Regions from separate parts of the Terrabacter aeriphilus genome, predicted to be linked through region 1. Evidence: riboswitches for the same ligand, from Rfam matches in the RefSeq annotation. Region 1 holds a riboswitch; each other region holds the start of a gene.
What was found. Region 1 has a riboswitch for cyclic di-AMP ahead of ABD979_RS05495 (C40 family peptidase). Riboswitches for the same ligand answer to the same signal wherever they lie in the genome.
Positions count from the first base shown of each region.

Region 2: it holds a riboswitch for cyclic di-AMP, as region 1 does, so the genes downstream of both, ABD979_RS13415 (C40 family peptidase) here and ABD979_RS05495 (C40 family peptidase) in region 1, are expected to answer to the same signal.
Region 3: it holds a riboswitch for cyclic di-AMP, as region 1 does, so the genes downstream of both, ABD979_RS04965 (transglycosylase family protein) here and ABD979_RS05495 (C40 family peptidase) in region 1, are expected to answer to the same signal.

Region 1 is NZ_BAABIW010000009.1:82,785-86,048, reverse strand. Features, by position in the region: gene ABD979_RS05505 (carboxymuconolactone decarboxylase family protein) at 1-374, shown strand, start outside; gene ABD979_RS05500 (DsbA family oxidoreductase) at 451-1,134, opposite strand; gene ABD979_RS05495 (C40 family peptidase) at 1,234-2,100, opposite strand; cyclic di-AMP (ydaO/yuaA leader) riboswitch at 2,101-2,281, opposite strand; gene ABD979_RS05490 (iron-dependent transcriptional repressor DtxR) at 2,453-3,148, opposite strand; gene ABD979_RS05485 (MFS transporter) at 3,167-3,264, opposite strand, start outside.
Region 2 is NZ_BAABIW010000017.1:84,244-87,507, reverse strand. Features, by position in the region: gene ABD979_RS13420 (fatty acid desaturase family protein) at 1-926, opposite strand, end outside; gene ABD979_RS13415 (C40 family peptidase) at 1,025-1,594, opposite strand; cyclic di-AMP (ydaO/yuaA leader) riboswitch at 1,599-1,744, opposite strand; tRNA gene ABD979_RS13410 (tRNA-Gly) at 2,039-2,112, shown strand; gene ABD979_RS13405 (acyl-CoA dehydrogenase) at 2,336-3,264, shown strand, end outside.
Region 3 is NZ_BAABIW010000006.1:573,826-577,089, reverse strand. Features, by position in the region: gene ABD979_RS04975 (glycosyltransferase family 2 protein) at 1-32, shown strand, start outside; tRNA gene ABD979_RS04970 (tRNA-Thr) at 454-529, opposite strand; gene ABD979_RS04965 (transglycosylase family protein) at 690-1,364, opposite strand; cyclic di-AMP (ydaO/yuaA leader) riboswitch at 1,393-1,520, opposite strand; gene ABD979_RS04960 (serine/threonine-protein kinase) at 1,804-3,264, opposite strand, start outside.

The sequences.
Region 1 (3,264 bases):
CCGGCGACTCCTACTGCGCCCTCGCGTGGGGCGGCCGGCTCGCCACCGAGGCCGGCGACGCCGTCGCGGGCTCGGTCCTGCACCACGACGACGCGGGCCTCGAGCCCGCCGACGCCGCCCTCGCCGCCTGGGCGCGCGCCGTCACGCGCGACGCCAACGCGACGACCGCCGAGGACCTCGAGCCGTTGCGCGCCGCCGGGTTCGACGACCGGCAGATCTTCGCGATCACGGCGTTCGTCGCGCTGCGGCGCGCGTTCTCGCTCGTCAACGACGCCCTCGGCGTCCGCCCCGACCGCCAGCTGCGCGACGACGCCTCCCCGACGGTGCGCGAGGCCGTGTCGTTCGGGCGCGCGCCCGCCGACCGCCCCTCCTGACGCCGTCCGCCAGGCCGATCACGTATGCCGCCGGGCCCGCTCCGCGCGACCGGGCCCCACCCGCGGTGGGGAGGTGTCAGACGCTCTGCGTGGCGACGCCGCGCAGCAGCGCGAGGTAGTCGTCGGTGGGCCGCGCACCGGTCACGGCCGCATACCCGTTCGCGATCATGAACGGAGTCGCGGTGACGCCGAGCGACCTCGCCTGCTGCTCGTCGGCGCGCACATGGTCGGCGTACTCGTCCGAGGCGAGCACGGCGGAGACCCGTCGCTCGTCGAGGCCGCACTCCGCGGCCAGGCGCTGCAGCACCTCGTGGTCGTCGAGGGCGAGCCCCTCGCCGAAGTGTGCGGCGTGGAAGCGCTCGGTCGCGGCGCCCCGGAGGGCCGGGCCACCCATCTCGCCCGCGAGGGCGCACAGCCGGTGCGCGTCGAAGGTGTTCGCGCGCACGGCGCGGTCCCAGTCGAAGACGAGGTCGTCGGCCTCGGCGAGCTCGCTCGCCCGGGCGTTCATCAGGTGCCCGGCCCCGGCGTCGCCACCATGGCGCACCGAGAGGTGCTCGCGCACGGGCACGCCCCCACCCACCGCCACGTCGGGGTCGAGCTCGAACGACCGGAGCCGCACCGTGACGTCACTGGGCCGCTCGAAGCCGTGCACCGCGGCCTCGACGCGCCGCTTGACGATCCACGAGTACGGGCAGGTGAGGTCGCCCCAGAGGTCGAGCTCGATGACGGTCGTGGACTCGGCAGCAGGCTGGTCGGTCATCGACTCAGTCAACCACGCACCGTTTCGCGGCCCACACAGCGCTGCGCCCCCACCGGTCACCGGTGGGGGCGCAGCGCGAAGGCCTGGTGGAGCGACCGCTCAGATGCGGCCGTACGACGAGGGCGTCGTCCAGATGGAGTGGTTGCCCGTCGTCGTGCCGGGACGCTGCGCGTCGATCATCCGGCCGGGGCTGACGTAGATGCCCACGTGGTAGATCGGGGAACCGAAGAAGACGAGGTCGCCGGGGCGCGGGTCGCTGACCGGGGTGGCGGCGCGGGCCTGCGCAGAGGCCGTGCGCGGGATCGAGATGCCGGCCTGGCGGTAGACGTAGGAGGTGAAGCCCGAGCAGTCGAAGCCGTTGGGCGTCGTGCCGCCGTAGACGTAGGGAACGCCGGAGTAGGCCTGCGCGATGCCGACGATGCCCGAGGCGCTCGGCGCGGGGGCGTTGAGCGCGGCGCGGCTCGACGAGCGCGAGGCCCGCGAGCTGGAGCTGGAGGAGCTCGAGCTGGACGAGGACGAGCTGGACGAGCTCGTGTCGCGGGAGGCCGCGGCCTCGCGGGCGGCGGCGCGCTCGGCCGCACGCTCGGCGGCGGCCTTCTCGGCCTTGGCCTGCGCGCGCTCGCGCTTGACCTTGACGTCCTCGATGACGACCGGCTTGACCTTGGCCTTGAGGGCCGGCTTGGCGTAGCCGATCGCGGACAGGGCGCTGGGGGCGGTGACCGTGCCGGCGGCCGGGCCGACGGCCGCGGCACCGGAGACGCTGACGCCGGCCACGGGGCTGTTCGAGCCGTCGGCGGCGCTGGCGCTGGCCGGGTTGGCGAACGTCGCGACGAGGCCACCCGAGGCGGCCACGATCGCCGCACCCTTGACGGCGGGCTGCGCCGACTCCCGGGCGATCGTCTTCAGCTCGGAGATCGCGTTGAAGCGACCGGGGGCGCGATGACGCCCGGGAACGTTCTGAGCCACAGATTGACCTCTCGACGCCTACGAGGTGAGCTGTCGGGTTCGGGCTTGAGGTACTACCCGGCCTTCGCTCGGACCGGCAACGGTCCGTGGAGGGCTTCACCCCGAGGGCGTCTCACGACGCCCGGAGAACGGTGGGTCCCCCGCTCCTGCCATTGGTGTTCGAACTGGGCCCCTGGTCGATGGCAGGACTCGGCGGTCCGACCCGGGGCGCCCACTCGACGGGGAGAGCAAGCCCGCCAACCGTACCCAATGGTCACGGTCCTGTCACTTTCCGTCCACAGGTCTCCCGGGCGGGTCGCGAGCGGGTGGGGCGCGGGTGCAGCGCCCCCTCGGCGGCCGGTCCGGCCGAGGCTCAGGCGGCCTGGCAGAAGACGTGGACCGCGACGTCCGCCGGCAGCGAGACACCGGTCGAGGGCTCGCTGCCCTCACGCACGGCCACGACGCGCGAGCCGTCGCGCACCACCTCGACGCGGGCTCCAGGCACGACGCCGGCGCTCGTCAGCAGCGCCAGGGCCTCGGGATCGACCTGCACGGGCTCGCCGATGCGGCGGATCGTCACGACCGACGGGGCGTCGCCGACGGCCGCGGTCAGGGTGCGCAGGCCGGTGAGGAAGTCCTCGTCCTGGCGCACGCCGAGCTCGTCGAGGCCGGGGATCGGGTTGCCGTAGGGCGACTCGAGCCCCTCGCCGATGAGGCCGAGGATCTTGCGCTCGACCTTCTCCGACATGACGTGCTCCCAGCGGCACGCCTCGTCGTGCGCGTACTCCCACTCGAGGCCGATGACGTCGACGAGGAGGCGCTCGGCGAGCCGGTGCTTGCGCATGACCCGGGTGGCGAGCAGCCGGCCGTGGTCGGACAGCTCGAGGTGCCGGTCGCCCGACACGGCCACGAGGCCGTCGCGCTCCATACGGGCCACCGTCTGCGACACGGTCGGGCCCGAGTGGCCGAGGCGCTCGGCGATGCGCGCGCGCAGCGGCACGATCCCCTCCTCCTCGAGCTCGTAGATCGTGCGCAGGTACATCTCGGTGGTGTCGATCAGGTCCGTCACGGTCATACCTTCTCAGAATCAGGGAGCCTCGGGCGCCGCGCGCGCACGCCCGCCCCGCCCACGGCGGGTGGGGTCGTGCCGCGGCACCCAGAGGCGCAGCCAGCCGGCGCCGACGA
Region 2 (3,264 bases), on a different contig from region 1:
GCACGCCGGAGGTGCGGACGCGCCATGGACGGGAAGAGGTGGTGCTCGACCTGCCGGTCGAGCCCGCCCATGAGGACCGACGTCAGCCAGCCGCCGCGGATGTTCCGGCTCATGAGGACCTGGCGCCGCAGGAAGTCGAGCTTGAGGGTCGGCGAGACGAGCGGCATGCCGATGTGGTTGGGGGCGAAGGCCGAGCCGAGGTAGAGGCCGAACAACCCGACCTGGACGGCGAGGAACGCCACGGCCTTGGCCGGCGGCAGGACGACGAGGACCAGGGCGAGCAGGCCGCCGAGCCGGAGCGAGAGCAGCGTGAGCTCGACCCAGCGTCGGTCGACCGGGGCCCGGGAGGTCACCCGGCGGATGCCCTCCCAGTGCAACGAGAGGCCCTCGAGCAGCAGGAGGGGGACGAAGTACCACCCCTGGTGTGCGCGCAGCCAGCGCAGCCAGGCGTGCCGCGACGCCGCCACCGGGACGAAGGCGAGCACCCCGGGTTCGATGTCCGGGTCGGTGCCCACCTTGTTCGGGCCGGCATGGTGCCTCGTGTGCTTGCGCTGCCACCAGCCGTAGCTGATCCCGACCAGCAGGTTCGCCACGAACAGGCTGGTCCAGTCGTTCCACCGACCGGACCGGAAGATCTGGCGGTGTGCCGCGTCGTGGCCGAGGAAGGCGATCTGCGTCATGAGCACGGCGAGCACGACGGCGGAGCACAGCTGCCACCAGCTGTCGCCGACCCGGACGAAGACGACCGCCCAGGCCGCGACGAGCAAAGGCGCAGTGGCGAGCCGAGTCCAGTAGTAGCCGTACCGCCGGCGCATGAGCCCCATCTCGGCCACGCGCCGCGCGAGCGGCGTGAACGAGCTCGCCGGCGAAGATGGCGGGGAGGCGACGGGCGTCGACCCCGGCGCCGGCACGTGGCTGTTGTTCATGACTGACCCCAGGCCTCGAAGACGGTGGGCACCGGGGTCTGGGGCGCGCTGTGGGACCAGCGTACCCCCAGCGTGCCGGGGGTACGCTCGTGCGCTGCTCAGACCATCCGGCCCGCGACCCAGCTCGTCGTCCAGATCTTCGAGAGCTGGACACGCTGACCCGGCTTCGGCGAGTGCCACACCTTGCCGCTGCCGGCGTAGAGGCCGACGTGGTAGGCCCGGCCGCCCGACATGAAGAAGATGAGGTCGCCCGGCTGCATGCGCGACTTGCTGACGGCCACGGCCGCGAGCCGCTGCGCGTTGGCGGTGCGGGGAACGCCGACGCCGAGACGGGTGCGGTAGGTGTAGTAGATGAGTCCGGAGCAGTCGAAGGCGGACGGGCCGGCGGCGCCGTAGCGGTAGGGGTCGCCCTGCTGGGCGGCGGCGATGTTGACCGCGTAGCGACCGCGGGCCGCGCGCTGGGCCGGGGTGGTGTAGGCGACGGGTGCGGCGTCGATGGTGACGGGGCCCGAGGCCTCGGCACCTGCGGCGGCCGCCTGCGACGCCCCCCAGTCGGTGACCGACGACGTCGGCGCGCCGCCCGTCCCGAGGACCAGGGCCGCTGCGAGCAGCGGCGTGACCGTCAGGGACTGCCAGGGGATCCGTCGGGCGAGGGCAGAAATGGGCATGGTGAAGTCCTTCCCACGCCTGTGAGGTGAGCTGTCGGGTTCGGGCGGAAGATGCCCGGCCGCAGATGCGGCTTCACCCCGAGGACCGGCGAACCGGCCCGGAAGTGGGTCCCCCACTCCTGTCCGTACGTGTTGCAGGGGGCTGCCCCACCGGTGGACAGGACTCGGCGTCCGGTGGGCCACCCCGGGGGTGCCCGGGGCGATGACCATCCCACAGACGGTGACAGATTGGTCACGAGAAGGCCGCGAAATGACAGATGTTGGCAACAGTTGCCCAACCAATGGGGTACGGGACCGCTCCTGATCGACAGACAGTGCCACGGATCCGGGCCGTCTCGCGGGCCCGGCGGAGGCCGTGCGGTGGACCCCGCAGACGGCGGTCGGTGTCGGGCGCGTCGGTTTTGGACCTGGACGCCCCCGTGTTGCTACGGTGGGCGACGCCTCGCAGGCGTAGTTCAGTAGCAGAACAGCCCTCTTCCAGGGGGAAGACGTACGTGCAATTCGTGCCGCCTGCTCCAGATGCAGAAGGGCCCGGTCACCGCGACCGGGCCCTTCTGCCGTCCCCGGGGCGCCACGGGGCCCACCCTCGCGGCGTCTCCGGGCGCGTGCCGCATTCGTGACCGCGCCGCCTTGCCTTCGTTACCGGCCGGTAGCATCATGGAAGTGACCGGCCAGTAACGTGACGCGCCCGCGGCCGGAACGCGCGGACGCACGACGAGAGACAGAACGCGGAGGGTCCCCATGGGCCACTACAAGAGCAACGTGCGCGACCTCGAGTTCAACCTCTTCGAGGTGCTGGACCGACAGGAGGTGCTCGGCCGGGGGATCTACGCCGACGTCGACGTCGACGCCGCCAAGGACATCCTCGCGGAGGTCTCGCGCCTCGCCGAGCACGAGCTGGCCGACAGCCTGCTCGACAGCGACCGCAACCCGCCGGTCTACGACGCGGCCACGCAGACGGTCACCATGCCGCCGTCGTTCCACCGGTCGTTCCGCGCCTACGTCGACGGCGAGTGGGGCAACCTCGACGTGCCCGCCGAGCTCGGCGGCATGGTCGTGCCGGCCTCGCTGCGCTGGTCGGTCGCCGAGATGGTCTGTGGCGCCAACCCTGCCGTCCACATGTTCACGGCGAGCTACTCCTTCGCCAACCTGCTCTTCCACCTCGGCACCGACGACCAGAAGAAGCTCGCCAGGCACATCGTCGACAAGGCCTGGCACACCACGATGGTGCTGACCGAGCCCGACGCCGGCAGCGACGTCGGCGCCGGCCGCACGAGGGCCGTGCAGCAGCCCGACGGCACGTGGCACATCACCGGCGTCAAGCGCTTCATCACCTCGGCCGAGAGCGACCTCGTCGACAACGTCGTGCACTTCGTGCTCGCCCGCCCCGAGGGTGCCGGCCCCGGCACCAAGGGCCTCAGCCTCTTCATCGTGCCGAAGTTCCACGTCGACCTCGACACCGGTGAGCTCGGCGAGCGCAACGGCGCCCACGTGACGAACGTCGAGCACAAGATGGGGCTCAAGGTCAGCACGACGTGCGAGGTGACCTTCGGCGAGCACGAGCCCGCCATCGGCACGCTCCTCGGCGACGTCCACGACGGCATCGCGCAGATGTTCAAGGTCATCGAGAACGCGCGGATGTTCGTCGGCACCAAGGCGATCGCGACCCT
Region 3 (3,264 bases), on a different contig from region 1:
CCACGTGCGACGCCCTCTCCTGGCGCCAGTAGCGGCACCTCCCGGAGGTGCTCGACCGCTACGCGAAGCGTGACGGGTGGCTGTCGCTCCTCGACGTCGACGAGGTCATCACGCTCCCGGCCGGCCAGGGGCGGATACCTCGACCAGCACACGATCAGGTGGGCGCGGGAGGACGTCGTGTCATGCGGCAACGGATGGGACAAGCGCGTCAAGTCGATCGTGCGCTGCGACCGCGCCCTGCCGTTGGCCAGCGTCCACGCCATCAGTCGCGGACCGTTCCTGCAGCTCGAACCGGATCAGGGTCGCATCCTGCACTTCAAGGCACCGGGTACCGGCCTCATCCCTCACACCGTCGAGGATCTGGGCGCCCAGAGCCGCTTGTCGGCCCAGTCCGCCGCAAGGTAGCCGGCAACGGCGGTGCGTGGCCACTGGTCGACCGCGAGCGGGCAGAGATGGAGCTGGCGAGGGGACTCGAACCCCTAACCGCCTGTTTACAAGACAGGTGCGCTACCAATTGCGCCACGCCAGCGGGTCCCCGGCACGCGACCGCGGACGGGCGAAAGCGTAACGGAGGGGGCCGGCATACGGGAAAAGGCCGTCAGGCCCACGCCCTGCGCCGGACGGACGACGGCCCCGCGCAACCCAGGGGTTGGTCGCGCGGGGCCGTCGGGCTCAGTTCTATCAGGAACTCACGGCAGGCGCAGGACCTGACCGACGAAGATGAGGTTCGGGTTCGGCACCCGAGCGGAGTTGGCCTTCCAGAGGGCCTTCCAGCCGCCCCGGACGTGGTGGCTCGCGGCGATCTTGCCGAGCGTGTCGCCACGGTGGACCGTCACCTTGGCGCCCTTGCCGGTGTAGGTGTTGGTCGCCTTGGGCTTGGCGGCGTAGGTCTTCTTCTTGACGACCTTCTTCTTGACGACCTTCTTCTTCGTCGCCACGGGCTTGCGCACGGTCGAGCGCGACACGGGCGAGCTGGTCGCGCCACCGTTCGAGCGGGTCAAGCCGGCGCGCTGCGAGCAGACGGGCCAGGCGCCGGGGCCCTGGGAGGCGAGCACGCGCTGGGCGACCGCGATCTGCTCGGCGCGGGTGGCGAGGTCGGCACGCGAGGCGTACGCGCGGCCGCCGTAGCCGACCCAGGTGCTCTGCACGAACTGCAGACCGCCGTAGTAGCCGTTGCCGGTGTTGATGTGCCAGTTGCCGCTCGACTCGCAGGCGGCGACGCGGTCCCAGACCGAGGCGGCCTTGGCCGACCCGGCGGTGGCGATGCCACCGACGAGGGTGGCGGCGCCGGCGATTCCGACTCCCGCGATGCGCTGCTTCACCGAGACCTGCTTGGCGGCAGCATGCTTGGACATGTACTGCATAGGGGTGTTCCTTCCTGACGCGCGCCTGCGGGGTTAGCTGTCGGGTTGGGACGTCAGGTTGCCCCGCCGCTCTCGCGGCTTCACCCCTAGACCAGCTCTCGTCCTCTTCGACGGGTGCCTCGGCACCGGCTCTGACTGGTCACACTGGGTCCCCCGTCCTCGCCCGGCCCACGGTCGTGGGCTGCATCCCTGGCTGGCGAGGCTCGGCGCACACAGGGAACGGATTGATGTGGGTGTCCATGTGAAGTTGTGGGAGCGCTCGGGTGGAGCCGGACGCGAGCACTGACGGTACGTGAGGAACGGGCTCCCTGACAAGGCGCGCCGAGACACTTTCGTGATCGTTCCTTGACGTTCCCTTCACCTCCGGATGGCAGGTGCACAGACCGCCCACAGCGCACGCACGGGCGGCACGCTCGTGACAGAGGTGGGGCGGGGTGCCTCAGAAGCCGAACGGGCTGCTGCTGAAGGGCAGCCAGCTGAGGCTCGCACCCTCCTTCAGCGCGAGCAGCGCGGCCACCGCGCCGAAGACCGCGAGCACCGCGGCCACGACCTGCGTGGCGAGGCCGGTCGGCACGATGGCGCGGGCGATGGAGCGCGAGCCGCGCCGCAGCGAGGCCCCGCCGGGACCCCACCAGAGCATGAGCAGGCCGAGCGCGCCGCCGACCCCGAGCGTGAGCGGCGTGCCCGGGCCGAGGTCGCCCCCCTGCGTGCCCGTCAGCAGCAGCGCCGTCGCGAAGATGCCGGCGAGCGCCACGGCCGCGGGCAGCACGAGGCCGACGACGGTCGCGACGACCCCGAGCACGAAGTGCCACGGACTCGACACCACCGCGAACGGCACGTCGCTGCGCCGCCGCCCGTAGTCGTAGCGCCGCAGCACGAGCGCGGTCACCGACCGGTCGGTCGCCCGCGCGAACGCCGAGAGCACGGTCACGGCGACGATCGCGGCACCCGGCCAGGCCATCAGCGCGCCCACCCACGCCACCGCGACGGCCGCGAGCAGCCCGGTGCGCATCGGCAGCCCGATCCGGGGGTCGCCCTCGCGCCCTGCCGGCTCCTCGCCCTGCCACTCGCCGTCGGACCCGTCCCAGTCGTCGTGGCCCTCGTCACCGTGATCGTCACGGGTTTCGTATGCCGGCTCCTGCCGTGAGGTGCCCCGCCCCCGTCCCACGGGCGGGGCCCACCGCGACGCGTCGGCGTCGGCGTCGTCCGCCCGCGACGTCGTCCGCGGCATGTCGGCGGGCACCGGGGGCAGCACGGCGGTGCTGCCGCCCTGCACGACCTGCGTGTCGCCGGGCGAGGCCTCGGTGAGGCGCCCGTCGTCCCACGGCCCGCCGCTCGGGGTGGGCACCGTCGCGGCCCGCCCGGCCGCGTAGAGCTCCAGGGCGTCGATGACCTCGTCGGCGTGCGGGCGCCGGCGGGGGTCCGGCGAGAGCGAGGCCCGCAGGAGGGGCACGAGGCGCGGGTCGACCCCCTCGAGGTCGACCTCCCCGGCCCGCACGCGGGCGAGGACGGCGTCCATGCGACCGCGCCCGAAGGGCGGACGGCCCGACGCGGCATACGTGATCGTGGCGGCCCAGCCCCACCAGTCGGTGGCGTCGGTGATGGCGGCACCCTCCACGAGCTCCGGGGAGAGGTAGCCGGGCGTGCCCATGACGAGGCCGCCGACGGTGTGGCGCACGTCGTCCTGCAGGTGGGCGATGCCGAAGTCGATGAGGACGGGGTCGCCGTCCTCGAGCAGCACGTTGCCGGGCTTGATGTCGCGGTGCACGACGCCGCAGGCGTGGATGGCCCGGATCGCCTCGGCGCTGCCGCGCGCGAGGCGCAGCAGGTCGGCCGGCTCCATCGGCCCGTGGTCCTCGACGACCTCGTCGAGCGCGGGCCCCGGCACGTAGCGGGTGAC